Regions from separate parts of the Mycobacterium sp. IDUB_37 genome, predicted to be linked through region 1. Evidence: riboswitches for the same ligand, from Rfam matches in the RefSeq annotation. Region 1 holds a riboswitch; the other holds the start of a gene.
What was found. Region 1 has a riboswitch for magnesium ahead of ACZY1I_RS28935 (Rv1535 family protein). Riboswitches for the same ligand answer to the same signal wherever they lie in the genome.
Positions count from the first base shown of each region.

Region 1 (16,091 bases):
CTGACCGGCGCGATGCGCAGCGCGGACGCACCCGACACCGACGGTCCGGCCAACCTGCGTAACGCACTCGCGGTGGCGGCCGCCCCCGCGGCCCGCGGCCTCGGCGTGCTGGTGTGCTTCGCCGGCCGGGTTTTGCAACCACTGGGCCTACGCAAGGTCGCGACGCAGGATCTGAGCGGGTTCGCCGGGAACCTGGTGGGAACAGTGCACGGCGCGGTAGCGCTGAGCGGGGCGAAGGTGCGGCCGTCGGTGGGCGACGTGCGCGCTGCCGACGCACCGCGAGTCGACATCGCCACGGCCTATCTCGGCAGCGACGCGGTAGCCCTGGACGCATTTGCGGCAGCCGGCGCGCGGGCCGTGGTGCTGGAGGCGTTGGGCTCCGGAAACGCCGGAGCCGCAGTCGTCGACGGCGTTCGGCGGCTGAGCCGCGACGGCGTGGTGGTCGCGGTGTCCACCCGGGTGCCCAGCGGCCGGGTGAGTGCAGGTTACGGTCCCGGCGCCGATCTGGTGGAAGCGGGCGCGCTGATGGTGCCCCGGCTGGGCCCGCCGCAGGCCCGGGTGTTGCTGATGGCCGCCTTGGCGGTCGGATTACCCGTGGCCGACGTCGTCGACCGCTGGGGCTGAGGCGTTTTCCCGTTCGCCGAAATCGCCGAGATAGTCGGGCCAGTCCAGGCTGTCCACCGGATTCGCGGGACCGACAGGGCCCTCATCGTCACTCCCGATCGGGAATGTCCGAGCATGGCCGGGGCCCGAACTGCGGGTCTCGAACCGGACGGTGACCACGCCGTGGCCGGCACCCTGCACCCAGCCATGTCCGAATTCGGCGTGGGTTACGTCGTCGCCGATCCGCCATGGCGCACTGTTCCCGGCGCTGAATTGCTCGGCACGCATCGTCTGGAAATCGTGGTGGTCATTGCCAGTTTCCGAGCCGCTTTCCGGGCCGGTTTCCGGTGACAGCTCCAAATCCGGGAACAGCGACTCTTGGCGCACGTCGGTGAGGCCGGAAAACCCGACGCCCAGCAGGCGAATCGGCCCGATCTGCAGTGGATCCAGCAGCAGTCTTCGGGCCAATGCGACCAACGCAGCCGGTTCGGTCGTCGCATAGGGCAGGGTCGCTGACCGGGTGAGCGTGCTCATGTCGGATTTCTTCAGCTTCACCGTGACCGTACGGGCGCCACGACCGTCTTTCAGCAGGCGACGATGGGCATGTTCGGCGATCGGCTCGATGGCCTCACGCAACTGGTCCAAAGTGGTCAGATCGGCTGCGAAAGTGGACTCGGCGCTGATCTGTTTGGCCTCGGCACGCTCGGCGACCGGGCGGTCGTCAATGCCGCGGGCCAATCGGTGCAGCGCCGGGCCGACGGTGGCGCCCAGGATGTCGGCCACTTCGGCGTCAGTCAGCGCCGCCAACTGCCCGACGGTTTCGATGCCCAGCCGATGCAGCTTCTCCTCGGCCACCGGACCTATCCCCCACAGCCGCCGGACCGGTAACCCGCGCAGCAGCGACTGTTCTTCGGCGCGACTGACCACCTTGATGCCGTCGGGTTTGGCCAGCCCCGAGGCGATCTTGGCGATCTGTTTTCCCGATCCCGCACCCACCGAGGCAACTAGGCCTGTCTCGTCGCGCACCCGTTGTCGCAGGTCCTCGCAGAATGTCCCGACGTCTGCTGCCGACGCCCCGGCGAGCTGAACGGGCTCCCCGAACGCTTCGTCGAAGGACAATTGCTCGACCACGGGCATCACGCTTCGCACGGTGTCGAACACTCGCCGGCTGGCCACGCCGTACACGACGCCGCGTGGCGGCAGCACCACCGCCGCTACGCCGACCATTCGTCGGGCCTGGTGCATCGGCATTGCCGACCGGGCACCGAACACCCGCGCTTCGTAGCTGGCCCCGGCAACAACTCCACGACCGCCCAAACCGCCGACCAGCACCGGTCGACCTCGCAGGGTCGGCCGGGTCAGTTGTTCGACGGAAGCGAAGAACGCGTCCATGTCCAGGTGCAGCACCCAACGGGACTCCACGATTGTCGATGCTATTGGTACCGCTGAGCCGTCCGGATTGATCGATGCCCTAGACGCCGGCCCGGGAGATCGCTACCCGAACGCCGTCGCCGATTTCCGCCGCATCGGCCGGGTCACCGAATTCGAAACTGGTGGCAAGGATTTCACCGGCAATGAGCTCACGATGCGTCCGCGCCCATTCGTCGCGCCCCGCGGGCACCGCGATCACGACACTGATCCGGTCGGAAACGTCCAGCCCGCTCGTCTTACGCAGCTCCTGCAGCTCGCGGATGCGGTCCTTGGCCCAGCCCTCGGCCTCGAGCTCGGGCGTGACGGTGCCGTCCAATACGACCAGACCCGCGCCACCGGACAGTGCCGCGGTGTATTCGGGGTCGGCGGCCACCAGCCGCGAGCTGTACTCCTCGGGCTGCAACACCGCCGGACCCGCGGTCAGGGTGCCGTCCGGGTTGACGACGCCCTCGCCCGCCTTGACGGCTTTGATGGCCGCCTGCACGTCCTTGCCGAGACGCGGCCCGGCAACCCGAGCATTGACTGTCAGCTCGAACCGGCCGTAGGTGTCGATCGCGTCGGTCAGGTCGACCTGCTTGACGTTGAGCTCGTCACCGATCAGGTCGGTGAACGGCTGCAGCCGATCGGGATCCTCCACTGCCACAGTCAGTTTCAGCAGCGGCAACCGCACCCGCAACTTCTTGGCCTTGCGCAGCGAGGAGGCCGCCGAACACACCTCACGCACCTGGTCCATCGCAGCGACCAGGTCGGCATCGACGGGTAACTCCGAGGCTTGCGGCCAGTCCGTGAGATGCACTGAACGTCCGCCGGTCAGACCGCGCCAGATCAGCTCGGTGACCAGCGGCAGCAGCGGCGCCGCCAGCCGCGCCGTGACTTCCAGCACGGTGTGCAGCGTGTCGATGGCATCGGCGTCTTCCACCCAGAACCGTGAACGTGACCGTCGCACATACCAATTGGTCAAGGCCTCGGTGAATTGGCGGAGCTGCTCGCAGGCGCCGGAGATATCGCAGACATCGAGCGCGGCGGTCAGATCGTCGCGTAGCACCGCCAGCTTGGCCAGGATGTACCGGTCCAGCACATGGGACGAATCAGTGCGCCAGACACCGATTTTCGGGGCGTACAGAGCCAGGAAGGTGTAGGCGTTCCAAAATGGCAGTAGCACCTGCCGCACGCCGTCGCGGATGCCTTGTTCGGTGACGATCAGGTTGCCCCCGCGCAGAATCGGCGAAGCCATCAGGAACCAGCGCATGGCATCGGAACCGTCGCGGTCGAACACCTCGCTCACGTCCGGGTAGTTGCGCAGCGACTTGCTCATCTTCTGGCCATCAGAGCCCAACACGATCCCGTGCGCGACACAGGTTTTGAACGACGGCCGGTCGAACAACGCGGTCGCCAGCACGTGCAGGGTGTAGAACCAGCCGCGGGTCTGCCCGATGTACTCGACGATGAAGTCGCCTGGGTAGTGCCCTTCGAACCAGTCCTGGTTCTCAAACGGATAGTGGACCTGCGCATAGGGCATCGAGCCCGAGTCGAACCACACGTCGAGCACATCGGTGATCCGGCGCATGGTGCTGTTACCGGTGGGATCGTCGGGATTGGGCCGGGTGAGCTCGTCGATGAACGGCCGGTGCAGATTGTCGGGCCGCACCCCGAAGTCGCGTTCCAGCTCGTCGAGGCTGCCGTACACGTCGATCCGCGGGTAACCGGGATCATCGGATTTCCATACCGGAATCGGGGTGCCCCAGTACCGGTTTCGCGAGATCGACCAGTCGCGGGCACCCTGCAACCACTTGCCGAACTGGCCGTCCTTGACGTGTTCGGGGTACCAGGTGATCTGCTGGTTCAGCTCCACCATGCGATCCCGGAACTGCGTCACCTGGACGAACCACGACGATACCGCTCGATAGATCAACGGGTTTCGGCATCGCCAGCAGTGCGGGTAGGGGTGCTCGTAGGTTTCGTGGCGCACCAACACCGCGCCGTTGACGGCAGCCGGGCCCTCGCCGACTTGGGAGCCATTCTTCAGGTCGCGGATGATCTGCGCGTTGGCGTCAAAGACGTGCTGCCCCTGGTAATCCGGCACGGTCGCGTCGAAGCGGCCCTTGGAGTCGACCGGGGTGACCGGCACGATGTCGACCGGGTCGGTGGTCGCCATGTCGTCCTCGCCGTAGGCCGGTGCCATGTGCACCAACCCGGTGCCGTCCTCGGTGGTGACGAAGTCGGCGGGCAGCACCTGAAATGCGTTGGGCGAGTCCAGAAAATACGCAAACGGCGGCAGATACCGGGTGCCCAGGAGTTCGGAACCGCGATACGTCCCGAGCACCTCGGGTTCTTCGCCGAGTTCGCGCGCGTAGGCGGCCAGTCGCGCCTCGGCCAGCACGAACCGCTGCTCGCCGACCTGGACCTGCGCGTAGTTCACCTCGGGATTCACCGCGACAGCGAGGTTCGACGGCAGGGTCCACGGTGTCGTCGTCCAGACTAAAAGGAAGGCACCAGCAAGTCCCTTTTGTAAATCGCCGCCCACCACTTTGAACCCGACGGTGAGTGCGGGGTCCTGGCGGCTTTGATAGACGTCGTCGTCCATCCGCAGTTCGTGATTGGACAGCGGTGTCTCATCACGCCAGCAGTAGGGCAGCACCCGGTAGCCCTCGTAGGCAAGACCCTTGTCCCACAACTGTTTGAACGCCCAGATGACCGACTCCATGTAACTGGGATCGAGCGTCTTGTAGTCGTTGTCGAAGTCGACCCAGCGCGCCTGGCGGGTGACGTACTGCTGCCATTCGTCGGTATAGCGCAACACCGATGCGCGGCAGGCGTCGTTGAACGCCGCGATTCCCATCGAGTCGATCTGCGACTTGTCGGTGATGCCCAGCTGACGCTCGACTTCGAGTTCGGCCGGCAAACCGTGTGTATCCCAACCGAATCGGCGTTCCACCTTGTCGCCGCGCATGGTGCGATACCGCGGGACGATGTCTTTGACGTAGCCGGTCAGCAGGTGCCCGTAGTGCGGCAGGCCGTTGGCGAACGGGGGCCCGTCGTAGAACACGTACTCGGCTGCGCCGTCGCGGTTGGCGATGCTGGCGCGGAAGGTGTCATCGCGGAACCAGTAGTCGAGTACCTCGAGTTCGAGTGCCGGAAAGTCGGGCGCCCCGGTAGCCAGCTTCGGATAGCCGCTGCGGTCGGCGTCGAGTCCAGCTCCGAGTTCAGCTTTGTCGGTCACTTCGTCAGTCTCCGGTGCCCTAGGTGTTCAGGCACGGGGACGACGAGTGCGCTGGTGCGCGAACGCCGCGGTACCACCCCGCTTGCCACGCTGACGCGTGACCGCTCGACAGGCTGTGACGGGCCCTACCCGTTCGGTTCTACTGGGCCGGACCGGCTGTTCTTCCGAAGGCTCCCCGGTGATAGCCGGATCGACGCCAGAAGTGATTCTATATGGCCTGCGCACTATCCATGGCTGCTAGGCCTGGACCTCGAGCACACCGATACGCCACAGCGCGGCGTAAACGTGGCGCAGCGGAACGCTGAGCAGGCGGGCGGCGCCGTCGACCAGCGGGTCGTTGGCGGCGGCGAAAGCCTGGCCGACGCGGTGCGCCTTCTTGGCGGCCGGGGCGGCGGGAACATCGCGCACTACGTGCAGCGTGGGTGCGGCGGTTGCGGTAACTACTTCGTCGTACAGTGCAGCGGTCATGATCGCCTCCTCGACGGAAATCAAACGGGGACAAAAGGATTGAAAGGAACTTGAGGAAGTCCCGCCCCGTAACGGCTCCGTCGGAGGGTGTGTGACGACTCAGCCGAGATCGTCGCGATGGAGACCGATGAGGGACGAAACGCCCGGATTTCGACCCGGACTGTCACTGGAACTCATGTCCCTCACCTCCTCTCGGTCGCGACCCACGCGGGTATCCGCGCGATCTGTACGCACACAAAGGAGAACAGAATGCCGGCAACCAGCCGGAAATCCGCACCCCTCTCGTCAGAGCTTTGGCACTACCCGACGTGTCCGGTAAACCGGAAGCCACCTGGGCTCAACCCTTAAGCCGGGAAGAGCTGTCCTGACCCGGGGCGTCTTTCGACGTTCGGGGTCAGTGGCCTATGTTCGTGTAGCCGCCTCACCTAACGAGGTGCTTGCCTGACCGATCATGCCCTTTTTGCCCGGCTCGGTCAACGCGCCTGTCCCAGGTTGCCGAATCTTTACGAGTTCGCCGCAGACGCGCCACTCATTTGTCGATCAGGCCGTCGAGGCGCCCTATCGTGTCGATGAACTCCTCCACCATGTCCAAGACCACGGCACGGGTCGGCCGCACCCGATCCAGTGAGCCGACCACCTGCCCGACGAAATAGGTGGCCAGCTCTCGAGCCTTGGCCCCCTGGTGGGCGGCGGCCTGGTTGATGCGCACCTGCGAGTCGGTGACCAGCGCGGTCTGCAGCGGCATGCCGAGGGGGTTGGGAGTATCGGGCCGCTCCCATTCGTCGGTCCACGCCGTGCGCAGCATCCGCGCTGGCTTCCCGGTCAGCGACCGGGACCGCACCGTGTCCGACGACGTAGCGGCCAGGAACTTATCCCTGACCACCGGTACAGTCTCGGCTTCCTCGGTGGTCAACCACACCGATCCACACCACACTCCCTCGGCACCCAGCGCCAGCGCCGCAGCGACCTGTCGGCCACGGGCAATCCCGCCGGCAGCCAGCACCGGCGTCGGCGCCACCGCATCGACCACCTCCGGAACCAGCACCATCGTGGACACCTCGCCGGTGTGCCCGCCCGCCTCGGTGCCCTGCGCGACGATCAGGTCCACCCCGGCGGCCGCATGGCGACGCGCGTGCTCGGTGGTACCAGCCAGCGCTGCCACCACCACGTCGTGGCTGTGCGCCCGTTCGACGAGATCGTGCGGTGGTGGGCCCAGCGCGCTGGCGATCAACTTGATGTTGTGCGCGAAGGCCACCTCGAGCAGCGGTTCGTAACCCTTGGGCGAAATGTTGAGCCCGCCCCGTACCGGTTCTTCATCGGCGATCTGGGCGACGCCATAGCGGTTGAGCAACTCATCGACGAACGCGCGATGTTCGGCGGGCAGCAGGTCCTGCGCCTGGTGGGAGTTGATGCCCCCGGTTTCGGCACCGACATACTTGGGCGGCAACAGCAGATCCACACCGTACGGCTTGCCGCCGGTCTGCTCCGCTATCCAGGTCAGCTCGCTGTCCAGCCGTTTGGGACTGTGCGCAACTGCACCCAAAACGCCCAGCCCGCCCGCATTGGTCACGGCGGCCACGACGTCACGGCAATGGCTGAAAGCGCAGATCGGAAACTCGACACCGAGCATCTCGGCAACCCTGGTTCGCATGCCGCCGACGCTACTCGCTGCTACCCGCTACTGGACGGAGGGAGACAGCCCATCCGGCGGCCAGCCGGCCACGCCGTCTTCCAAAGGCACCTCGAGGCTCTGCAAGATCGAGGAGACCATCCGCCATGCGCTTATTGCTGCCACGAGCTCGATGAGAACCGTTCTGTCAGCATTCAATTCACGCTCACACGCCGCCCAGCTCGCTGCACTCACCGCGCCGTCGCGGACGATGTCGTCGGTAGCCGCCAGCACGGCGCGCTCGGCAGATCCGAACCCGTTGTGTCCCTGCCAATCTCGCACGCCGAGAAGATCCTCGGCCGAAACCCCCAGCCCCGTGGCGACCCGCCAGTGCTGGGTCCATTCATAGTCGCATTCGGTGAGCCAGCCGATGCGCATGATCACCAATTCGCGCAGTCTCTTATCGAGGGCGCCATGCCAGAGCATGGTCGCCAGTAGGTCGTTGAAGACACCAGCCAGTCGAGGATGGTTCAGCAACACCTGAAAGATGCTGAGCTCGGCCATGTAATCGGGTACACCGGCTTCGTCGGCGGCAGCCTTGGCTTCGTCGGCCGGCAGTAGGGGCACCCGGGGTGGCTTCATGAGCGGTCGCGGCTAGGCGTCCAACCGGGCGAACTGGCGCTCGCGATACATCTCGACACTTTGCGCTCGCCTGATCTTGCCGCTCGTGGTGATCGGAATCGAGCCGGGCGCAACCAGAACGAGGTCCGCACTCAGTCCGTGTGACTCGAAGATCGCCGCGGTGACGTCGCGCTTGATGTCGCGTAGCCGTTGGGCCACTTCTTCGTCGGTGTCGCCGCGCTTCTTGAGTTCGATGATGGTGACCAGCTTTTCGGAAGTCCCGTCCGGAACCGCGATCGCCGCGCACCGGCCGCCGGTGATCTCCTGGATCGTCGCCTCGATGTCGTCCGGAGAATGGTTGCGGCCGTAGATGATCAACAAATCCTTGATGCGGGCGATGATGAAAAGTTCGCCATCGGAGTAGAAGCCGGAATCCCCGGTTCGCAGCCACGGACCTTCGGGTGTGCCCTCCGAAGGATTGACGATCGTTGCACCGAACGTCAGCTCCGTCTCCTCGGGCTTATGCCAGTAGCCGGAGGCGACGTGATCGCCCTGCACCCAGATCTCACCGACCGTGCCTGGTGCGGTTTCGATCTTCGTTTCGGGATCGACGATGCGCACCAGTTGCGATATGGGATTGCCGTAGCTCACCAGCGGCGTGCCGCTTCCACTTTCGCACCGCTCGGCCTGGCCGGCGGTCAACTTTTCAGCGTCGAAATTGACGACGTGAGGCGCTTCACGTTCCCGACGGACCGCGATGTACACCGTTGCTTCGGCCATCCCGTAAGCGGGCCGCAAAGCCTTGGGCGGAAAGTTGAACTTGGCGAACCGGTCGGTGAATCGCTTGACGGTCGCGGGCTGCACCCGCTCGCTGCCGTTGAGGACGGTGTGCACCTTCCCGAGATCCACCCCGGCCATGTCGTCGTCCGATACCTTGCGCGTCGCCACCTCGTACGCGAAGTTCGGTCCCGCCGAAACCGCGATGCCGTTGCGCGCCATGAGGTGTAGCCATCGGGCCGGCCGCTGCAGAAAGCCCACCGGAGAAGTCAGCACAGTCGGAACGCCCGCCAGGATCGGCATCATGATTGCCAGCAGCAGGCCCATGTCGTGATAGAGCGGCAGCCACGACACCACCGAGGTGCCCGCGGCCGGGGCGCCACCTTCCTCGACGAAGTAGTCACTCATGATCTGAGCAAAGTTTGCGAAGACATTGTCGCTCGAGACCGTGACACCGGCCGGTGTCCGGGTGGATCCCGAAGTGTATTGCAAATAGGCGGTTTTCGACCCATCGGCGCCGGTTGAGCGAGGCCCCTGGGCGCGCGAGGGCGGCCGGGCATCCAGATCGAGCCGATCAATTTCGATAATCGGCGGCGCGCCCTGACCCGTCTGCGATACGGCGTACGGGGCCACATTGTCGACGGCAGCGGAGGTGGTCATGATGACCGCCGGCGATGTGTCGGCCAGCACCGAAATCGTGCGCTCGTCGTGGGCACCGCCGTAAGGAACCGAAAGCGGCACGGCGATGAGTCCAGCGTGCATTGCCCCTAGGAATCCGACGATGTAGTCCAGGCCTTGCGGCGCCAGTATCACCGCCCGATCACCCGGCGACCCCGCAAGTTTCAGCTGTTCGCCGACATTGAGCATGCGCCGGTACAGCTGTGACCACGACAGGGTTTCCGGGACGCCCTCCCAATCCTGCTCGTAGTCAACGTAAGTGATTGCTGGACCGCCAGGATCCAAACTGGTGCGCTCGCGCAGAACAGCGGGAATTGAAGAGCCGACCACGGCCATCACCCTACCGGTAACACCAGGTCCACGTTCACGAAACCTGCTGACCATCGCTGTCCGGAAAGAGTCGGCGCGTTGATCCATGGTCGAACGGTGCTGAGCAGGGAGGATGGCCACAGGCTGCGCGTTCGACGTATTTTGCGGAAAGGAATCGAGGCCAGACGGTGGATCCGACACAGGTCACCCCGATTGGCGTCATCGGCATGGCATGCCGACTTCCGCAAGGCATCGACTCCCCCGACAAGTTGTGGGAGGCACTACTTCGGGGCGATGACTTGATCACCGAGATTCCCGCCGACCGCTTCGACGTGGACGAATATTACGACCCCGAGCAGGGAGCACCGGGCCGGACGGTGTCGCGGTGGGGCGGGTTCCTGCAGGATGTCGCCGGGTTTGACCCCGAATTCTTCGGCATCAGCGAGCGTGAAGCCACCGCGATCGATCCTCAGCACCGCCTGCTGCTGCAGACCTCGTGGGAGGCGGTGGAGCACGCCGGGGTAGCTCCGCAATCGTTGAACGGTTCGCAGACCGGTGTGTTCGTGGGGATGTGCCGCGACGATTATGCGTTCGTCACCGACGAGGCGGGCGCCTTGGACGACGCGTACGCATTCACCGGAACCGCGTTCAGCATGGGTTCCGGGCGGGTGTCGTACGCGATGGGACTGCGCGGTCCGGCGATCACCGTGGATACGGCGTGTTCGTCGAGTCTGCTCGCGGTGCATCTGGCCTGCCGCAGTCTGCACGAGCGCGAGAGCGACCTGGCGTTGGCGGGCGGGTGCGTGGTGATGCTGCAACCGCACGTCTTCACCTCAGCCTCCGCCCAAGGAATGCTGTCGCCGACCGGTCGTTGCCGCACCTTCGACGCCGCCGCCGACGGGTTCGTCCGTTCCGAGGGCTGCGTGATGGTGATGCTCAAGCGACTCCCCGACGCGCTGCGCGACGGCGACCGGGTCCTGGCGGTGCTGCGCGGCACCGCAACCAATCAGGACGGACGCACCGACACCATCTCGAGTCCGTCACCGGACGCCCAGGTCGCTGCTTATCGGGCGGCGCTGGCGGCGGCCGGGGTCGACGCCGACACCGTCGGCCTGGTCGAGGCACACGGCACCGGAACCCCGGTCGGCGACCCGATCGAATTCGCTGGCCTGGCGCAGGTTTATGGCGCCAACGGGACGTCCTGCGCGCTCGGGTCAGCCAAGAGCAATCTGGGACACACCGAGGCCGCGGCCGGAGCCGTGGGAATCATCAAAGCGATCCTGTCGCTACAGCACGCAATGGTGCCGCCGATGGTCCACCACACCCGGCTACCCGACGAGCTCGCCCAGATCGACACTGGACTCTTTGTGCCGCAAGAGATTACGCCGTGGCCCAGCCAGCATGACGGCAAGCCCAGGCGGGCGGCGGTCTCGTCCTATGGCATGTCCGGCACCAATGTGCACGCAATCCTCGAGCAGGCCCCCGAAACCGCGGGGTCGGTCCCGCGCGGGCCGGATGCCCCGCGGTTGTTTGCCCTGTCCGCTACCTCGGCTGAGGCGCTTCGTCAGACATCGCGCGGGCTGGCCGACTGGGCTGAGCGCACGCAATCCTTGGCGCCATCAGATCTGGCCTACACGCTGGCACGTCGCCGCGCACACCGACCGGTGCGCACCGGCGTGATCGCCAGCGGCCGCCGCGAGCTGATCGAGCGTCTGCGTGAGGTCGCCGACGGTGACACCCCCTGGAGGGCCGCGGTCGGCCAGGACGACCTCCCGCCAGTCTGGATCTTCTCCGGGCAGGGCTCGCAATGGACGGCCATGGGGGCAGACCTGCTGGCCACCGAGCCGGTCTTCGCCGCGACCGTGACCGCCGTCGAGCCGTTGATCGCGGCCGAATCCGGTTTCTCGATCACCGAGGCGATGACTGCGCCCACGACCGTCACCGGCATCGACCGAGTCCAACCGACCCTGTTCGCCATGCAGGTCGCGCTCGCCGCGACGATGAAGTCCCACGGTGTCGTGCCGGGCGCAGTCATCGGCCATTCGCTCGGTGAGGTCGCCGCGGCCGTGGTTGCAGGCGCGCTGTCGTTGGACGACGGGGCGCGGGTGATCTGTCGCCGCTCGCGGCTGTGCACCCGCATCGCGGGCGCCGGCGCGATGGCGGCGGTCGAATTGTCACCCCAGCAGGTGCGCGCGGAGCTGGCACGTCGCGGCGTCAAAGACGTCGCGATCGCCGTCGTCGCCTCCCCGCAGTCCACGGTGATCGGCGGAACGGCAGAGACGGTCCGCGACCTCGTCGCGGCGTGGGAGAGTCGCGACGTGATGGCCCGCGAGGTCGCTGTCGACGTCGCGTCGCACACCCCACAGGTCGATCCGATCCTCGACGAGCTGTTTCACGTGCTGGCCGGGACCACCCCGATGACGCCTAATGTCCCCTTCTACTCGACGACGCTGTTCGACCCCCGCGAACGGCCGGTATGTGATGCCCGTTATTGGGTGGACAACCTGCGGCACGCGGTGCGCTTCTTCGCGGCGGTGCGCGCGGCGCTCGAGGACGGCTATCGGGTGTTCGGCGAGCTGTCGCCGCACCCGCTACTGACCCGCGCCGTCGAGCAGACAGCCGCCGGCCTGGACATCCCGGTGGCAGCGGTGGCAGGAATGCGACGCGACCAACCATTGCCGCACGGCCTGTTGGGGCTGGTGGCTGAGCTGCACAGCGCGGGCGCCGCGGTGGACTTCTCGCTGCTCTGCCCCGGTGGCCGCCTGGTGGACGCGCCGCTGCCGACCTGGGCCAATCGCCGACTGCTGCTCGCCGCTGACGGCGCGGGCCGTCGGGCCGGACGCGTCGCCAATTCTGTACTGGCACATCCACTACTGGGCTCGCACGTGCAACTGATGGAGGAGCCGGAACGGCACGCCTGGACGGCCGAAGTCGGCACCGCCGGGCAGCAGTGGTTGGCTGACCATCAGATTCATCACGTGACGGCGCTTCCGGGGGCCGTCTACTGCGAGATGGCGCTCGCCGCGGCCCGCACCGTCTTCGGCGAAGAGTCCGAAGTGCGCGACATCCGTTTCGAACAGATGCTGTTCCTCGACGAGCAGACCCCTGTCGGAGCCGTCGCCACCGTGGAATCCGGCGCGGTCTCGACCTTCGATGTTGAGACGCTCCAACAGGGCGAGAAGGTACGACGGGCCAGCGCGGTCCTGGCCATGGCGGACGCCGACGACCGGCCGCCCGCGCAGAATCTGGATGCTCTGCTGTCCGCCCATCCATGCCGGCTGGACGGCGACCAGCTGAGGCGGTGGTTCGACGCGCGCGGCGTTCAGTTCGGTCCCGCGTTCACCGGTCTGATCGCTGCCTACACATCGGCAGGGACAATCGACGCGGTGCTGGCCGAGGTGAGCCTGCCGAGCACGATCCGCAACCAGCAAACCGGCTACCACGTGCACCCGGCACTGCTGGACGCTTGCTTCCAGTCGGTAGCCGCCCACCCCGCCCTCGACGAGGCAGGCAATGGCGGCCTGTTGCTGCCGCTGGGTGTTCGCCGGCTACGCACCTACGGACCCACCCGTAACGCGCGCTATTGCCGGACCACGGTGACCGCATGCGGCGCAGACGTCGAGGCCGACATCGACGTCATGGACGAGCACGGGAAAGTCGTGCTGATTGTGCGCGGCCTGCTGATGGGCACGGGCTTCTCCGCGAGCGCCGACTGCGAGCGTCTGCTGGGTGAACGGCTGCTGGCTATCGACTGGCAACGGCGCGAGCTGCCCGAGCCGGACGCCACGTCAACCGGTACTTGGCTGCTGATCAACGTCACCGATACCCCCGACCCGTTACCGGAGCAGTTGGCGGCAGCGTTGCACCTGCACGGCGCCCAAAGCACGGCGATTCGCTGGCCCGCCCCCGCCGGCCAGCAAGGTTTCCGCAGCTGGGACGGCGTGGTCGTCCTGACGGGACCGAACCAGGGCAATTTGTTGAGCAGTGATCACGTGCGGCAGCTGGTGCGCATCGCCCGCGGGCTGGCGGACATCCCGGGCGACGCGACGCGGCTGTATGTCGTCACCACCGAGGCGGCCACCGTTCTGCCCGACGACTGCGCCAACCTCGAACAGGCCGGGTTGCGCGGCCTGCTGCGGGTCATCGGTGCCGAGCACCCACACCTGCACACCACCCACATCGACTTCGATGCGCGGACAGGACCCGATCTGTTGGCGCGGCAACTACTCAGCGGATCGGAAGAAGACGAGACCGCCTGGCGCAACGGCGATTGGTACGTCGCCCGGTTGCGACCAGCTCCGCTGGACCCAGAAGAACGCCACACCGCCGTCGTTGCGCATGAACGTGACGGGATGCGCATGCAGATCCGGACCCGGGGTGATCTGCAAACAATGGAACTCGTTGCCTTCGAACGGGTTTCGCCGGACGCCGGGGAGATCGAAGTTGCGGTCAGCTCGTCCAGTATCAACTTCGCGGACGTGTTGGGTGCGTTCGGCAGATATCGCACCCTGGGACCGCTGCCGGGCGTGGGCACCGACTTTGCCGGCGTGGTGACCGCCGTCGGGCCCGGCGTCACAGAACTCGAGGTCGGTGATCGCGTCGGCGGCCTCTCCCCCAACGGGTGCTGGGCCACCTTCGTCGTCTGTGCAGCAAGTACGGCAGTAAAGATTCCGGCCGGGCTGAGCGACGCTGAGGCCGCCGCGGTGACCACCGCATCGGCCACCGCCTGGTGCGGCCTACAGGAACTGGCTCGCATCAGAGCCGGCGACAAGGTGTTGATCCACTCGGCGACCGGCGGGGTGGGCCGAGCAGCGATCGCCATCGCACGGGCGGCCGGAGCCCAGATATTCGCCACTGCCGGCAGCCCTGAGCGGCGAGAGATGCTGTACGACATGGGCATTGAGCATGTGTACGACTCGCGAAGCACCGACTTCGCCGAGCAGATCCGTCGCGACACGCACGGCGCCGGCGTGGACATCGTGCTCAACTCGTTGACCGGTGCGGCGCAGCGCGCGGGAGTGGACCTACTCACCTTCGGTGGCCGATTCATCGAGATCGGCAAGCGTGACATCTACGACGACACCCGACTCGGCCTGCTCCCGTTTCGGCGTAACCTCTCCTTCTTCGCCCTTGACCTGTCGTTGATGTCGATCACCCATCCGAATGAATTCCGTGACCTGCTGAGCAAGGTGTACCGGCTGACCGCCGACGGCTCGCTGCCCGTGCCGGAGCGCACCCACTACCAGCTTGCCGAGGCGGCTACCGCCGTCCGGGTGATGAGCGCGGCCGAACATACCGGCAAACTCATCCTCGACATTCCGCGCGCCGGGGCCAGCACCGTGGTGCAACCACCCGAGCAACTTCCCGTCGGTAGGCCGGACGGCGCCTACGTCATCACCGGCGGTCTCGGTGGCCTCGGATTGTTCCTGGCCGAAAAGCTGGCTGCGGCCGGCGCCGGCCGCATCGTGCTCAACTCGCGGTCAGCGCCCAGTCAAAAAGTGCTGGAGACAATCGAACTCATCCGGGCGACCGGGTCCGACATTGCGGTGCAATGTGGCGACATCGCACTCGCGGACACCGCCGAGCGGTTGGTCGCATCCGCGACCGCCACCGGGCTTGCCTTACGGGGCGTGCTGCACGGGGCCGCCGTCGTCGAGGACGCCACGCTGGCCAACATCACCGATGAGTTGATCGCGCGCGATTGGACACCGAAGGTGCACGGGGCCTGGAATCTGCACCAGGCCACCGCATCTGCCCCGTTGGACTGGTTCTGCTTGTTCTCCTCGGCGGCCGCGCTGCTGGGATCGCCGGGCCAGGGTGCCTACGCCGCGGCCAACAGCTGGCTGGACGCCTTCGCCCATTGGCGGCGGGCCCAGGGCCTACCTGCCACCGCGATCGCCTGGGGTCCGTGGGCGGAGATCGGTCGCGGCGCGGGCCTGGCCGACAGCGGCGAAACCACCATGATCACTCCCGACGAGGGTGCCTTCGCGTTCGAAGCGTTGTTGCGCCACACCCGTACCTACAGCGGCTATGCCCCGCTCGTCGGATCCCCCTGGCTGACGGCGCTCGCTCAACGCAGCCGCTTCGCGGAGGCATTCCGATCGATCGGGCCAAACCGGTCCGAGCACAGCAGGTTCCGTGCCGGGCTCGCCGACCTTCCGCTGCACGAATGGCCGACCGCCCTGCGGCGGATGCTCTCCGAGCAGGTCAGCTTGATATTGCGCCGCTCCGTCGACCCGGATCGTGCGCTTTCCCAGTACGGCTTGGACTCGCTGGGCAATCTGGAACTGCGAACCCGCATCGAGACCGAAACCGGGGTGCGCGTCTACTCGACCGACATCACCACGGTTCGGGGTCTGGCGGATCACCTGTGCG
Region 1 covers NZ_JBVAXG010000012.1:155,951-172,041, forward strand. Annotated here, with positions in the region: gene ACZY1I_RS28920 (asparaginase) at 1-624, shown strand, start outside; gene ACZY1I_RS28925 (DNA polymerase IV) at 589-2,025, opposite strand; gene ileS (isoleucine--tRNA ligase) at 2,075-5,254, opposite strand; gene ACZY1I_RS28935 (Rv1535 family protein) at 5,492-5,722, opposite strand; M-box (ykoK) riboswitch at 5,993-6,162, opposite strand; gene ACZY1I_RS28940 (NAD(P)H-dependent flavin oxidoreductase) at 6,252-7,373, opposite strand; gene ACZY1I_RS28945 (carboxymuconolactone decarboxylase family protein) at 7,401-7,973, opposite strand; gene ACZY1I_RS28950 (AMP-binding protein) at 7,986-9,743, opposite strand; gene pks2 (sulfolipid-1 biosynthesis phthioceranic/hydroxyphthioceranic acid synthase) at 9,944-16,091, shown strand, end outside.

Region 2 (16,091 bases), on a different contig from region 1:
CGGCGCTTTCCCGTCGTCGGAATCGGCTGGCGCATCTACCCGGCGCGCGGCGCCCATCGCGGCGCACGTGTTCTCGGCGGCACCCCGACACCACCACAGCGGCCAAGTCCCGTAGCTGGGTCGGACTATCTCAAAGGAGAAGTCCGATGTCTTTATTTCTGAAGCTACCGGAGCCGCCGGCCACGGAGCGTGACGAGCCGGCCGATGCCGCCATCGAAGCCGGGAGGCGATGACGATGGATTTCGGAGCATTGCCCCCTGAAGTCAACTCCCTGCGCATGTACACCGGGCCCGGCTCGGCCGCGTTGCTGGCCGCCGCGGCGGCCTGGGACCGACTCGCCGTGGAACTGCACACCACGGCTGCCGCGTACGACACGGTGCTTTCGGTGCTGACCGACGACGGCTGGATGGGTCCGGCATCGGAATCCATGCTGGCCGCGGTCACCCCATACATGACGTGGATGACCTTCACCGGGGTGAAGGCCGAGCAGGCATCCACTCAGGCCGCGGCGGCGGCGGGGGCCTACGAAGCCGCCTACGCGATGACGGTGCCCCCGCCTGCTGTTGCGGCTAACCGGGCCGAGTTGCAGCTGCTGGTTGCGACCAATTTGATCGGCCAGAACACGCCGGCGATCGCGGCGACCGAAGCCGCTTACGGCGAAATGTGGGCTCAGGATGCCGCGGCGATGTACGGCTATGCCACCAACTCCGCCTCGGCAGCGAATCTGATGCCGTTCACGCAGCCTGCCCAGGTCACCAATCCGGCCGGCCAGGCCACTCAGGCCACGGCGGTGATCCAGGCCGCCGGCAATTCGGCGGGCACCGTCGCGAATTCGGAACTGTCCCAATTGATGTCGTCGGTACCATCGGCGTTGCAGGGGCTTGCGGCGCCTGCCGCGACGGCTGAAGCGTTCCCCGGAGCCGACCTGCTTGCCGCCTTCCTGAACTTCCTGGACGGCAACGACGGAAACCCCTACGGGACCTTCCTGAACTCCAATCTCGCGAACGGATTCATTTCGGCCGGGTACACCAGCCCTGCTGTCGTCGGTCCTGCGGTGTTTGCGGGGTTGGCCGACATCAATGCGGTGGTCCTCGGCGCGGAGGAGAACGAGGTGCCGCCCATGGGGTCCGGAGAGGGCAACGCGACGTCGATTCCGGCACGGTCGCCGGTCAGCCCCACCAACCTTCCCCCGCTACAGGACGTGACCGAGGAATCGTTTGCCGCAGGTGGCGTGACAGCCGGCACGAATCAGTCGGCCCTGGTCGGGCGCCTTTCGGTGCCGCAGAGCTGGACGACGGCTACGGCCGTGGCCAATTACGCGGGAACCGCGGCTCCGGGCGGTGGCTGGAACAGCACCGCAATCGCTCCGGAAGCCGCGTCGGGGATGCCCGGATTTCCTGGCATGTCGGCTGCCGGCATGAACGGCAACAACTTCGGCAATCCGCCACGCTACGGATTTCGGCCGACGATCATGACGCGCCCGCCAGCCGCTGGATGAGAGGAGTCAGACCACCGCGACGATTGAAGGAGGTGCTGGCAGTTGGATTTCGGAGCACTCCCGCCTGAAGTCAATTCGCTGCGCATGTACTCCGGGCCGGGCTCGGCGCCCCTGCTGGCGGCGATGACGGCCTGGGACGAGCTTGCCGCTGAAATGCAGTTGGCCGCAACGGCATACGAGTCCGTGTTGTCGACACTGGTCAGCGATGGCTGGCTCGGGCCCGCGTCGGCGGCCATGACCGCCGCGGTCGCACCGTATGTGCTGTGGATGAGCGCCACGAGCCTGCAGGCCGAGCAGACCGCCGGTCAGGCCGCAGCGGCTGCGGCGGCATTCGAGGCCGCGTATGCGATGACAGTGCCACCCGCGGTGGTGGCGGCGAACCGCGTCCGGTTGTTGGCTCTGATAGCCACCAATTTCTTCGGGCTCAACACTCCCGCGATCGCTGCGACTGAGGCCGAATATGCCGAGATGTGGGCTCAGGACGCGACGGCCATGTATGCGTATGCGGCCAGCGCCGCTGAGTCCGCAGCGTTGATCGCGTTCACTGAGCCAGCGCAGATCACCAACCCGTCCGGACAGGCCGAGCAGGCCATCGCGGTCGCCCAGACCGAATTACCCCAGTTGATGTCGCAGGTGCCGGCGGGTCTTCAACAACTCGCATCGCCGGCGGCGGCATCCCCCTTCGACTCGCTACCGCAGACGGGTCTGCTTGCCGACATCCTGAACTTTCTGGACGGCGCCGACGGCAACGCATTCGGAGTCTTCTTGGACTCCAGCCTGGTGAACGGCTTGGTCTCGGCCCAATACGTGGCACCGGCGCTCATCTTTCCCGGCGTCACGGACGCAATCGCCGACGTCAATGCCGTGGAGGAGGGTGCTGAGCCAGACGCATCGGCAGCCGGTGTTGCCGACACCGCCGGGACAGCGGGGACCGCTACTCAAGCCAGCGTGCGGGAAGTGACAGCCGCCAGCAACCAGGCAAGCCTGGTCGGGCGACTGTCAGTTCCATCAGGCTGGACGACCACGGTCGAGGTTGCGAGTCACCGCGGCACCACGTTGCCGAACTACGCCGGCGCGGCCCCGGAGGTTGCCCCGGGCACGCCCGGCATGCCCGGCATGCCGACTGCAAACGCTTACGCACGGAGCTGGGGTAACGGGCCCCGGTACGGCACCAAACTGACCGTCATGCCGCGCCCGGTGGCTGCGGGATAGGCGCGCAATTTGTGAATTCGCGCCATTGGGCGCGCGGATTATCGTCCCCGACGAGTTTCCCGATCTTTGGCTCTTGAATTGTCGAGGGTAATTGTCGACGGCGTTAGGTTGACTCTCATCACTTCGAGTGCCAGTATGGCTTTTGCATGCACCTCGCTAGGTGAGGCGTCCGCACGGACATAGGCCACTGACCTCGAACGTCGAAAGACGCCCAGGGTCAGGACAGCTCTTCCCGGCTTAAGGGTTGAGCCCAAGTGGCTTCCGGCGTCAGCCGGATACGCCGTGTGGTGCCAAAGCTCTGTCGAGAGAGGTGCTGGTCCAGCTGCTTTTCTGGCGGACCTCATCTCTGCAGCGTGCGTCCGGCACCCGCGCGTGCCCTGGCCCTGAGGAGGTGGGAGCGAAGTGAGTCCTGGCGATAAACCCTATTCCAAGTCGACAACCATTTCGTTCCGGTCCGACCCGGGCGCTGTTTCCGCAATCTGATCTTGCCATTCCAGTAAACACGTTACTGTGCGCGTAAATTTCGCCGTCGCGTGTAATTGGAGTGCGCGCAAAATCTGCCAAATTTGTGTCGCCGGCTGCCCGAATTCGGATTCTTCCAGTCAGGAGAAACCCGATGGCACCCTTTGCCGCCGCGTTCGACTTCGCGGCCTTGCCGCCCGAGATCAACTCCGCGCGGATGTACAACGGCGCAGGCTCCGGGCCGATGCTCGCCGCGGCATCGGCCTGGAACGGATTGGCCGCGGAGTTGCGCACTACCGTGTTGTCCTACGACGCGGTTCTGCGGGCATTGACCGCCGAAGAGTGGTTTGGTCCGGCGTCAGCAGCGATGGCGGCCGCGGCCACGCCCCACGTTGCATGGATGAGCGCGACCGCCGCGCAAGCCGAGCAGACTGCCGCCCAGGCCGAAGCCGCTGCGAGCGCCTACGAAGTGGCAGTTGCGGCAACCGTGTCGCCACACCTCGTCGCGGCCAACCGGTCCCAGCTGGCAGCGCTGACCGCCACCAACGTACTGGGCCAGAACACCCCTGCCATCGCGGCGGCCGAGGCGCAGTACCTCGAGATGTGGGCGCAAGACGCGGCGGCCATGTACGGCTACGCCGGCTCCTCGGCGGTCGCGGCTGAGCTCAGCTCGTTCGCCGAGCCCCAGTCGCCCGGCGCCTCGGCTGCCGGCCGGCAGAACGGTTTGGCACAACTGATGTCGGCGATTCCCAGCGCACTGCAGGGCCTCTCCGGATCCAACGGGGGCACTGGCCTGACCGCTATGCAGAACTTCATCGATGCGTGGGGACCCAACGCGAACGTATGGAACACCATTACCTCCAGTGGCTTCTTCAACCCGGGCGCCACGATCGGGACGCTTTCCGACGCCGTCGGCGCATCGGCAGGCAAGGACGTGACGGGCGTGGCCCAAGCTGCGGCCTCGGGCGCGATCGGAGCTGCGGCCGATCCGCTCGAATCCGCGAGCGGCCTGCGCGGCGTGATCGCCGCCGGGGCCGGCAATGCCGGCAACGTGGGAAAGCTCTCGGTGCCACCGGCTTGGACGGCGGCCTCCCCGCTGGTCGGACCGCTGCATTCAGCGTTGGGCGGCACCCCGATGGTTGTGCCGCCGCCGATGCCGGGCGCATCAGGAATGCCCGGTGTACCGATGGGCAACCTTGCCACCCAGCCGTTCGGCCGCGCCGTGCCGCAGTACGGTTTCCGGCCGAACTTCGTCGTACGACCTCCCGCCGCGGGCTGACCCCGCCGCCTCTGACCAGCCAAAACACCGTTGACAGCAAAATGCCAGCAACTAGGCAGTTAGGTGGCAGGCGTTCTGACGCGCCGATTTCCGGACGTCATGCAAAAGTTATTCCTAACGTTAGGAGAACAGGACATGACAGCCAGGTACCGCCTGGCAGCCGTCCGCGACCGTGCCGGCCCAGCCGCGTTGCCCTACTGCTGCGCACTAGGCCCTTTCGCAGCCCTGGGCGTCATCTAAATTGCGTTTATGCGCTCACCGAATTTGCCGGATTCTCGCTGTCCATATTGCTTGAGATGAAGTGCAGATAACCTCACCTGAATAACACGTTTCATGCTTGCCGTGCGATGGAAATAGTCGCGCTGACCTCAGAGTTCGTGATGTCAGCGCGATTGCTGCGAGCGCATATCACGAGCACCGGGTACCTCCTGACGTTTCTTGTTTACTTCGCGATTACACGACAGGAACGCGGCGAAAATATCTTTGCCTGAGGATGTCGTGTTATCAAGAAGAGTTCTGAATCAGGGGAGCGCGCACACCTTGTTTTCGAACCCAAGAAATAAATCATGGAGCCTTAACCAGCGCATTGATCACCTTTGTGACGAGTACCCAGAGGCGCCAATTGCGCGCGGGCAACGGCGCCGTAATCACCATGACGGCCGTGACGGCACTGAGGGGATAAGAGGTACGCGGAATGGATTACGGGGCGCTGCCACCGGAGATCAACTCGGGGCGAATGTACACCGGCCCGGGTGCGGGACCCATGCTCACCGCAGCAGCTGCATGGGATGCTCTGGGAGCCGAATTACACTCCACCGCAGCAGCTTACGCCTCTACAATCGAGGGGTTGGCCGTCGGCACCTGGCAGGGCCCGACCGCGATCGCGATGGCGTCCGCAGTCGGACCGTATGTCTCCTGGATTTCCGCAACAGCGGCGCGAGCGGATCAGGCTGCCCAACAGGCACACGTCGCTGCCAGCGCATATGAAGTCGCTTTTGCGGCAACCGTTCCGCCACCCATAATCGAGGCAAATCGCGCGCTCTTGCTCGCCCTGATCGCCACCAACATCTTTGGTCAGAACACCCCGGCAATCGCGGCGACCGAGGCTCAATATATGGAAATGTGGGCCCAGGACGCCGTCGCGATGTATGCCTACGCCAGATCCTCCGCCACCGCAACACAATTGACGCCTTTCAGTGAGCCGCCACAAACCACCAATGCCGCCGCCACCGCAGCACAGGCTGCCGCGGTATCGCAGGTAACCGGCACCGCGGCCGGCTCAGACGTCACATCGCAACTGTCGCAACTGATTTCCTCGCTGCCGACGGCGCTGCAAGGCCTGGCATCGACCGTCACATCAGCGCCGACAACCGGTTCGACATCGCTGCTGCCGGGACTCGCTGTGCCGCAGATAGGTTCATTGACACTGCCACCGGCCGTGACGACCAACCTGGCCAACTGGAACACGATCATGGGCGCCCTCACCGGGTCCTACTCCTTTCAGGGGATGTCGGCCATACCCGGTGGCCCTTTCCTTTCCTTCGGCCAGGCATATGCGTGGGGCCAGAACGGGCAGGGCGCCGCCGCATTCCTCGCCGGGCCGAAACCCATCACCGGCGCGCTGGCGCCCATCGCCGAGGCCATCTCGCCACATCTGACCTCTGCGGGCAGCGCCGCCACAGGAGCGCTGGGCCGCGGGGCACTGGTCGGGGGCCTGTCCGTACCGCAGGGCTGGACTGCAGCCGCCCCGGCTATGGCGATCAAGACCCTCGCCTCGGCGCTACCCGCCAACTTGGCTGCCCTCCCGGCTGCCGGCATGGGCGAGACCGGTGTCTTCAGTCAAATGGCCCTGTCCAGCCTGGCAGGTCGCGCACTGGCCGCCACCACGACGAGCTCTGGATCCGGCGCCGCCACGGCAGCGGCGCTGGGCGGCATCGTCGCGGAGGCCGACCCCGCCACGGCCATGATCTTCGTCCTACCGGCGCTGGAGGACTGACCACGATGATCGCCTCGGTCACGGATGCGTCTCTCGCACAGATCATTCCGACTCACTCAACGAGCTGGGGGTAAAGAAATGTTTTTCGCCGCGTTTCCGCCGGAGATCAACTCGGGCCGGATGTACACCGGCCCAGGGGCGGGTCCGATGCTGGCCGCCGCCGCCGCCTGGGATGGGCTGGCAAGCGAACTGCAGTCCACCGCAGCGACCTATTCGTCGGTGATCGCGAGCCTGACCAGCGGGCCGTGGGTTGGCCCTTCTTCATTGGCGATGGCGGCTGCGGCCACACCGTACGCAACCTGGATGAGCGGTACCGCGGCACAGGCCGCGCAAGCGGCCAGCCAGGCGACTGCGGCGGCAGGCGCATACGAGGTGGCGTTCGCCGCACATGTGCCGCCAGAGGATATCGCGGCCAATCGCATCCAGCTGGCGTCGCTGGTGGCGACGAATCTGTTCGGCCAGAACACCGCCGCGATCGCGGCCACCGAAGCTCAATACGGCGAAATGTGGGCGCAGGACGCCGTCGCGATGGACACCTATGCCGGCTCGTCTGCGGCCGCCAGCGAGGTCACGACGTTCACTGACGCGCCACAGATCGTCAACGCGAGTGGCTCAGCCGGCCAGGCGGCTGTGCAATCGATCGGCACCGCAGCAACCAACCAGGTGTCGGGCTTGCTGCAAACGGTCGCGAACCTGAGCACCGATTACACCGCCACCGTCACCCAGCTTTTGAACGGTCTCTTCGGGTCAAGCGGGGCTTCGACGTTCACGGCGCTGTACTCGGCCGTCAAGGTCCCGCTCGGCTTTACCACCCAGTTCAACGACGTCGGGTTGTTGACCAATTTCCCGGTGTCCCAGGTGCTCAAGTTCGCCCCTTCACCTGGCCTGGGCTCGTTGCCCAAAGAGGCGTTGGGCGGTGGGCTGTTGCCACACTGGAACCGGGGTTGGCTGACCGGCTCGGTCACCGCGGACGCGAGCGCGAATTTTGGCCGCGGCACCTTGGTGGGTTCGTTGACGGTTCCGCCGAGTTGGACGGCAAACACCCCCGCGATCAGAACGGTAGCTGCCGCATTGTCGGCCGCCGGACCGGAAGCAGTGCCCGCGGCTGAGCTCGGCCAAGGCGGCCTACTGAGTTCAATGTCGTTGGCCGGCATGGTCGGAGCAGCCGTGGGAGCCGGAGCACCCGGCCCGTTCGCCCGTGCCGGCGTTCGAAGCCGCCTCACACCGGTCAAAGATCTCCAAGACCTCAAATCGCCGGAAAAGCTGCAACGCCTCGTCGCGCAGATCTCCGAGAAGCCCGAGAGTGTCCAGCACCACACCGTCGATCAAGCAGGTCTCGACAGCCTGCTCGAGCAACTGGCGAAGAAACCTGGGATCCATGCGGTGCATCTGGCAAAGAAGAAATCCACAGTCGTGCCACCGGATGCTCAGTTAGGTTGAGGGAGAGAGGATTCCATGTTGTCAATTGCGAAATACATTGCTAGGAAGGGAAAGTACTTCATCGGACTCTTCCTGGTGCTACTCGGTTTGTGTGCCGTGCTCGGCCTGCCGGCGCCGGCATCTGCCGACCCTGACGATGGCCCCGGTGATGACGACGCGGGATTTATTTCATCGCTGCGCAATGCCGATATCGGCGTCACCAATCCCGGTCAGGCGATCGGGTCGGCCCGAGCGGTGTGCACCTGTCTGAACAACGGCGAATCGGGCCTCGAATTGGTGCACGACTTGCAGACTCATAACCCTTCCTTGAATATGGACTCTGCTGCCCAATTCGCGGTGATTTCCGCGAAATATTATTGCCCCCATCATCTTTCCAAGAGCTGACACGAAGATAGAAATCAGAAAAGCCAGATCGAATTTGCCAGGACTGCAGCTATAGCCGCAGTCCTGGCTTTTTCATGTACGATGAGGGCTAGAACTCACCGTTGTCCTTCTTGCTGCCGAGGAGTCCGGTAACAAGGGCCATTCATTCGGGATGTTGCTGTGCTGCGCCACGCCGCCAACCGTAACCACGGTCAAAATCGCTGGTCGGGACGTATGGTTCGAGCACAATTGGGAAACCTGGTGAGTTTCATATGAGGTTAGCCGGTCCTCCGAACACGGCCGTTAACCCCACATTACGATGGCGGCCACAAAGGGGACCGGAGGTAACAGATGGACTTCGGGGCGTTGCCGCCAGAGATCAACTCTGGCCGAATGTATCTGGGGGCGGGATCTGGTCCGATGCTGGCCGCCGCGGCAGCATGGGACGCGCTTGGAGCGGAGCTTCATTACAGCGCGGCGTCCTACGGGTCGACGATCCAGGGTGTCACGGTCGGGTCGTGGATCGGCCCGGCATCGATCGCGATGACGACCGCCGCCGCGCCGTACGTGGCATGGATGACGGCGACGGCGACGCAAGCCGAGCAGACCGCCATGCAGGCCAAGCTCGCGGCGGGCGCATACGAGAGCGCATTCGCCGCGACAGTGCCACCGCCGGTGATCGAAGCCAACCGCGCGCTGTTGATGACGCTGATTGCCACCAACCTGCTCGGGCAGAACACGGCCGCGATCGCGGCTACTGAAGCCCATTACGCCGAGATGTGGGCTCAGGATTCCGCCGCCATGTACGCCTACGCCGGCGCGTCGGCCTCGGCAACTGTACTGACGCCGTTCACCGAGCCGCCGCAGACCACCGACCCGTCCGGGGTGGGCAGGCAGTCCGTCGCGCTCGCTGAAGCTGTTGGCGCCTCCGAGGTCCAGTCGCAGCTGGGACAGCTGATGAGTGCGATTCCCAACGTGTTGCAAACCGTCGGTCCCGCTGCTGCCGCCCCGGCAGCGACGACACCGATCGGGTCGGTCATCGAAGCCATCAATCCATTTGTCGTCGGTCTGCGTCCGTTTTTCGCCGCAATCACCGGTGCCTACAGCCCGATCGTTCCGTTTGTCCTGGGCGGCGGCTGGTGGTTGTTCGCCCTGCAAATCCTCGGTCTGAGCCAGAATGCGCCGGGCGTCGCATCACTGCTGAACACCGGCGGGAAACCGCTCGCCGGCCTGGCTCCACTGCGTGGCGGCTACGTAGCGTCCGTGACACCTGGCGGCGTTTCGGGGTCGATCGGGCATTCCACTCTGGTCGGATCACTTTCGGTGCCACAGAGCTGGGTGACGGCGGCGCCGGTGCTGAGGACGCTGACGTCCGTACTCCCCGGGGTGAGTCCGGGTGCGCTTGCCGCGCTTCCGGCGGCGGCCGAGGGCGGCTTGTTCGGTCAAATGGCCATGTCGAGCCTGGCCGGACAAGCGATGGCGGGAGCCACCGTGCGCACTGTCAGCAACGGTGCCTCCAGCATTACCGGAGGCGCGGTGGCAGCTGAGGAAGTCGCGACCACGGCGACCATCATTGTGATACCGGCGGACTGAGAGGCGGGGCTGATGAGTTTCGCGGTACGACCACCGGAAATCATCTCCGGTCAGATGTACACCGGCCCGGGCGCGGGCCCCATGATTGCGGCTGCCTCCGCCTGGGACGGGTTGGCGACCGAGTTGCAGGCCGCGGCGTCCTCGTACGGCATAGTCGTCGCCGGGTTAGCCGATGAAACATGGACCGGTCCGTCCTCGGTCGCGATGGCAGCGGCTGCGGCACCCTACGTGACCTGGATGTCGGCGACCGCGGCGCAGGCCAAGATGGCCTCCGACCAGGCGAAGGCGGCGGTGAGCGCCTATGAAGCCGCATTCGCCGCGGTGGTGCCGCCGCCGCAAATCGCGATCAACCGCAGCCAGTTGGCTTTGTTGGTGGCAACGAACATTTTCGGGCAGAACACGGGTGCGATCGCAGCTCTCGAGGCGCAGTACGGGGAGATGTGGGCCCAGGACACCGCGGCGATGTTCGCCTACGCCAGTTCATCGGCGGCCGCCGCCGAGCTGACGCCGTACACCGAACCCCCGCAAGTCGCCAATCCTGCCGGGCTGACCAGCCAACAAGCCGCGGTCGGGCAAGCCGGCGCCCTGGCAGCCGGCACCGCGGCGGCGACCGCCGCGCCGACCGCGGCACCGATCTTCCCGTTCGATATCGTCCTGCAGGTTTTGCAAGCTCTCGGCCAGGCCGGCACCTCGTATATGCAAGCTTTTGGCGAGGTGCTCAATGTCTTGGGCGGGACTCCGTTGGCAGCCTCGACGTGGGAGAACCTCTTCGGGATCGAAGCCGACATCGGCCGGTTCAGCACTGTGGCCAACAACGCAATGAGCGGGCCGAACCTCGGCATGACCGAGTTCAAGCTGTTCTGGAAGCCGCCTCTCGAGGACATCCCTAAGTCAGCGCTGGGGGCGGGGCTCGGGATGGCGCCGACTTCCGGCGTAACCAACCTGGCCAGTTCCGTGTCGGCGGGAACCGGCGAGGCCAACGTGGTGGGCAAGCTGTCGGTGCCGCCGAGTTGGGCCTCGGCCACGCCCGCCATCAGGATGGTTTCGAGTGCATTGCCGGCCGCCAGCATGGCCGCAGCCCCCGCGGCGGGCATGCCGGCGGACCTCGTCAGCCAAATGGCATTGGGGAGCATGACCGGTGGTGCCGCGGGCAGCGTCGGCGCCCAGGTCCTCAGCGGAAGCGGCGCGCGAGCCAGAGCCGGCGGGAAAGGCCCGGTGGAGCCGGTCAAGCTGGACAGCGTCATCGCGAAGCTGCAGAAGGAGCCTGAGTCGGTGCAACATTGGAACGTCGACAAGGCCGGACTGGACGGTCTGCTAGAGAAACTGTCGAAAAAGCCCGGCATCCACGCCGTGCACGTCTCCAAGGGGGACAAGCCGAAAATCATGTTGCCCGAGGGGCAGTAGCGATGGCTATCAGGCTCCTCTGCACAGTTGTCGGTGCCGCTTTGCTCGGCTTCGCGGCCCCGGCGCACGCCGACCCCGGCGGCGATACAGGCGGCAGCGACGCGTCGTTCCTTGCCGCCCTCGCCAACGCCGGCATCGCGGTTCCCAACCCAAGTCAGGCCATCACGTCAGCTCAAGCGGTATGCGGGTTGATGCGCAACGGTGAAACAGGTCTGCAGGTTCTGACCGACGTGAAGAAGCAGAACCCGGCGCTGACTCTGGACGGCGCCGCCCTGTTCACGGCCATCGCGTCGAGCACCTACTGCCCCGAGCACCTGGGACAACAAGAGGGCGGGTACTTCTAGGGAGACGTCGGTTTGCCTGTTCTCCACCTGGTGTTAACCCGTTTCTGATTACCTGCCGTAGCGATTGCGACAACCAGATCCGACAAGGAGAGGGGTAGCGCGGTGCAGCTTCTGAGCACTGCCGATTTCGCGCTCCGGCTAGGGGTCGGCGTCGGATGCGGTGCCCTCATCGGGCTCGAGCGGCAGTGGCGCGCCCGGATGGCCGGCCTGCGGACCAACGCCCTGGTCGCGGCGGGCGCCACGTTGTTCGTGCTCTACTCCGTTGCGACCGAGGACAGCAGCCCCACCAGGGTCGCGTCCTACGTGGTGTCCGGTATTGGCTTTCTCGGCGGAGGGGTAATCCTGCGTGAGGGCTTCAATGTCCGCGGACTCAATACCGCCGCCACCTTGTGGTGCTCGGCAGCGATCGGCGTGCTGGCCGCCTCCGGGCATCTGGTGTTCGCCGTGATCGCCACCGGCACCGTCGTCGCCATCCATCTGTTCGGACGCCCACTGGGCCGATTGATCGACCACGACAACTCCGGCGAAGAGGACGAGGGCTTGGAGCCCTATCAGGTCCAAGTGGTCTGTCGCCCCAAGTCGGCAAAGCATGCCCGCGCCGAAATCGTGCAGCACGCCAACCACAACGACATCATCTTGCGCGGTATCCACACCGGGCAGATCGAAGACAACGTCACGCTGACCGCACAGGTGTTGTTGAGTGGCCATTCGCCGGCGAAGCTGGAGCGCCTGGTGGGCGAGCTATCGCTGCAGCCAGGCGTCTCCGCGGTGCACTGGTACGCCGGCGAACATACGAACCCGGTACTGCCGCAGTCCGACTGACTATGTTGCGGGCCTGGTCTGCAGGTCTGGCGCGGCGGCGGCCAGCAGGTCCGCCCGAATTCGGGTCAGCGGCGGGTAGATCCGCCGGCAATTGATGGTCTGCTTGGTGGCCTTGGCCTGCGCGCCGCGGGCCACCACCGTGCGATCCCACCCCTCGGTATAAACCGCATCCGCTGGCCCGAGATCGAGAACTGTTACATACCAAGGGATTCGAAGTGGCAGCAGTGGCTTGGCAAACAAATCGCTGATCACGTTATAGCCCGCGTAGCGCCCCATCGGTCGTCCGTGTTGACACGACATGACCGACAGATGCTCATCGTCCATCCGGGCGGCGGCCACATCGCCGGCGGCGAACACCGAAGGCACTCCGACCACGCGGAGATAGTCGTCGACCTCGACTCGGCCGAGCCGGTCGCGGCTTACACCGAGTTGTTCGGTCAGCACACTGGCCCGCATTCCGGCACACCACACCACCGTGGCCGCTTCGAGTTGCTCGCCCGATGACAGCGACACCGTGTCCGGGCCGACCGCCGTAACGCCCACCCCGGTCCTGGTCTCAACACCGTTGTCTGACAACGCCTTTTCGATTACCGGACGCGCCGAGTCACCCATGTCTGAGCCGACCAGCGGGTTGTGGTCCACCAGCAGGACCCGCGGAGCAACGCCAAGCGCCCGCAATCTGCTGGGCAGTTCGCAGGCCGTCTCGATTCCGGTCAGTCCGGCCCCGACGACCACAACGGTCGCGGCCGAGCGCGTCGGTGGCCGGGAGCCGAGGGTCTGCAGGTGATGTTGCAACCGCATCGCGGCGTCATAGGTGTCGACATCGAAGCCGAACTCGCGCAGTCCCGGTAAATCGGGCCTGCTCACCCGACTGCCGGACGCGAGCACCAGGCGGTCGTAGCCAAATGTCTGACCGGTTGCGGTGCTGACGCTGCGGGCGTCAGTGTCGATCCCGGTCACCTCAGCGCTGACATGCTCGACGCCGGCGGGTTCGAGCACGTCAGCGATCGGGATGCGGCACGAGCTGAGGTCGGCCTCGTAGTTCCGGACCCGGATGTCGTGGAAAGGTGCCGCACTCAACACCGCGATATCGACGCTGCCCGTCGGGACAGCCAGCTCGTCGAGTCTTCTTGCCGCACCCAGCGCCGTCCACAGCCCGGCGAAACCGGAGCCGATCACCAGTACCCGGGTCACGCGGACAGCACCTGGCGAATCTGTCCCATCGTCACCTTGGCCTTCGGGCCGGGCAGCAGCATCCACGTATGCATACCGCCGTCGAGTTCGTACCAGCCGATGTCGAGACCCTCAGCCCTCGCCCGCCGATGAAAGGCACGGGCGTCGGGGTTCAGCACGTCATGGGTCCCGGTGAAGACCGTCAACCGAGGCAGTCCGTTCAGCGGTCCCACACTCGGGCTGAGCAGGGGCGTGTCCAGCGGATCACCTCCGGCGTAGCGGATGGCCGCGGCTCGCAGGTCATCGAGGTTGAGGAACGGGTCGATTTTTGCGACCGCCGGAACATCGGGATCCGGCAGGCCCAGATGCATCCAGGGGGACAGCAGCACCGCGTCGGTCGGCTGAGGCAATCCGGCGTCGCGCAGCGCGTGACACAACGCGAACGCCATTCCGCCCCCGGCTGAATCGCCCATGAATGCAACAGAACCCGGGTCTGCGCTGTCCAAGATGCGACGGTAAACCTGCAGTAGGAACGGAAACACCACGCGGTAACTGTTTTCCGGAGCGATCGGATAGATCGGCACGGTGATCGTGCGGCGCAGCGTCTGCGCCAGCCTCGCGATCGCGGGCCAATGGAAGTGCGGTAGCAGATCCAGCACATAGGCGCCGCCGTGCAGATAGAGCAGATGCCCGTTCAGATCGTTCGGGGCGACGTTCCGGGGGCTGACCTGATAGACGGCACGGCCGCCGATATCTGCCCGGGTGACGTCGACTTTCTTCAGCACCAGTTTTGTCGGCCGTCCGCTGTAGGGCTGCCGGGGGTGCGTGGCCCAGCGTTCCAGCTTCGCCGGCGGGAACATGCGATTGCGCACACCGCTGGCGCGCAGCAACCGTTGGGTGACGTGCGGCTTGCGTATCGGACGGATCATCGCGCTCACCAGCCAGTAGTCTGTCTCATGTGAGTGCTGCGACAGGCTTCATCTCCGCACTGCCCGCGGAGATGCGCGATCCGGTGTTGTTTGCCATTCCCTTTTTCCTTCTGCTGTTGACGCTGGAGTGGACGGCGGCCCGCAAGCTGGAGAAGTTGGATGCAGCCGCCGCGGTCGATGACTCACCGAAAGACCGACCGTCGTCCGGCGCTTACCTCACCCGCGATTCCATGGCGAGTATCTACATGGGGCTGGTGTCGATCGGCACCACAGCTGCGTGGAAGACGTTGGCCCTGCTGGGATACGCCGCGTTGTATACGTACGTCGCTCCGTGGCACCTCCCTGCGACCAAGTGGTACACCTGGGTCGTCGCGATCCTGGGTGTCGACCTGCTCTATTACTTCTATCACCGCGTCGCGCACCGCATCCGGCTCATCTGGGCCACCCATCAGGCTCACCACTCGAGTCAGTACTACAACTTCGCCACCGCGCTGCGGCAGAAGTGGAACAACAGCGGCGAGATCTTGATGTGGCTTCCGTTGCCGCTGCTGGGACTTCCGCCGTGGCTGCTGTTCTTCAGCTGGTCACTGAACCTGATTTATCAGTTCTGGGTGCACACCGAGCGCATCGACAAGTTGCCGCGATGGTTCGAGTTCGTCTTCAATACTCCGTCGCATCACCGGGTGCACCACGGCATGGACCAGCTCTATCTGGACAAGAACTACGGCGGCATCTTCATCGTCTGGGACCGCATGTTCGGCAGCTTCCAAAAGGAGCTGTTCCGGCCGCACTATGGGCTGACCAAACAGGTCGACACCTTCAATATCTGGAAGCTGCAGACGCGTGAGTACGTGGCGATCGCGCACGATTGGCGATCGGCAACGAGGCTGCGCGACCGGCTGGGTTACGTCTTCGGCCCGCCGGGCTGGACACCGAGTGCGACCGCAAAGGCCGAGCAAGCCGCGCGGCTGATCACATCTCGGTAACGCTGCCGACCTTCCGAGCGAAAGCTTTAGTGTTGTAGTTATATCGCCGTGACTTTTGTTGCGGCGCTTTCTCGACACGGCGGAGGAGAGCCATCGTGAGCGGCTTGACAGTGCGCGCATTCATCGCACCAGCAATTTTTGCGGCATTAGCCGGTGGGCTGTTGCCGCCGGCGACCGGTAACGCCGACCCGGTAACCGTGTACCCGGGCATGGAGATCCACCAGGACAACCATGTCTGCACGATGGGGTTCGTCGACACCAGGACCCGAATGGCGTATACGGCCGGACACTGCCGGGGTGGCGGCTTGGTCTACGACGTGAACAACAGTGTGATCGGCCGGATGACGACATTCCGGGACAACACACCCACCGGGTCAACAGTCGCCACCGACCAGTTGATCACCGACTATGAGGCGATTGCGCTGGCAGAAGGTGTCGGCGTGAGCGATGCTCTGCCCGGTGGCCGCGCACTGCACTCCGGCGGTGCGCCGGCGGCGCCCGGTCAGGCGGTCTGCCACTTCGGCATCGCCACCGGCGAAACCTGCGGGACGGTCGAGGGCGTGAACAATGGATGGTTCACCATGACCAAC
Region 2 covers NZ_JBVAXG010000006.1:48,426-64,516, reverse strand. Annotated here, with positions in the region: gene ACZY1I_RS20690 (PPE family protein) at 236-1,498, shown strand; gene ACZY1I_RS20685 (PPE family protein) at 1,583-2,710, shown strand; M-box (ykoK) riboswitch at 2,856-3,027, shown strand; gene ACZY1I_RS20680 (PPE family protein) at 3,327-4,451, shown strand; gene ACZY1I_RS20675 (PPE family protein) at 5,146-6,447, shown strand; gene ACZY1I_RS20670 (PPE family protein) at 6,526-7,887, shown strand; gene ACZY1I_RS20665 (DUF732 domain-containing protein) at 7,903-8,271, shown strand; gene ACZY1I_RS20660 (PPE family protein) at 8,602-9,843, shown strand; gene ACZY1I_RS20655 (PPE family protein) at 9,856-11,247, shown strand; gene ACZY1I_RS20650 (DUF732 domain-containing protein) at 11,250-11,591, shown strand; gene ACZY1I_RS20645 (MgtC/SapB family protein) at 11,694-12,413, shown strand; gene ACZY1I_RS20640 (NAD(P)/FAD-dependent oxidoreductase) at 12,414-13,607, opposite strand; gene ACZY1I_RS20635 (alpha/beta hydrolase fold domain-containing protein) at 13,604-14,515, opposite strand; gene ACZY1I_RS20630 (sterol desaturase family protein) at 14,545-15,501, shown strand; gene ACZY1I_RS20625 (Rv1815 family serine proteinase) at 15,594-16,091, shown strand, end outside.
Region 2: it holds a riboswitch for magnesium, as region 1 does, so the genes downstream of both, ACZY1I_RS20680 (PPE family protein) here and ACZY1I_RS28935 (Rv1535 family protein) in region 1, are expected to answer to the same signal.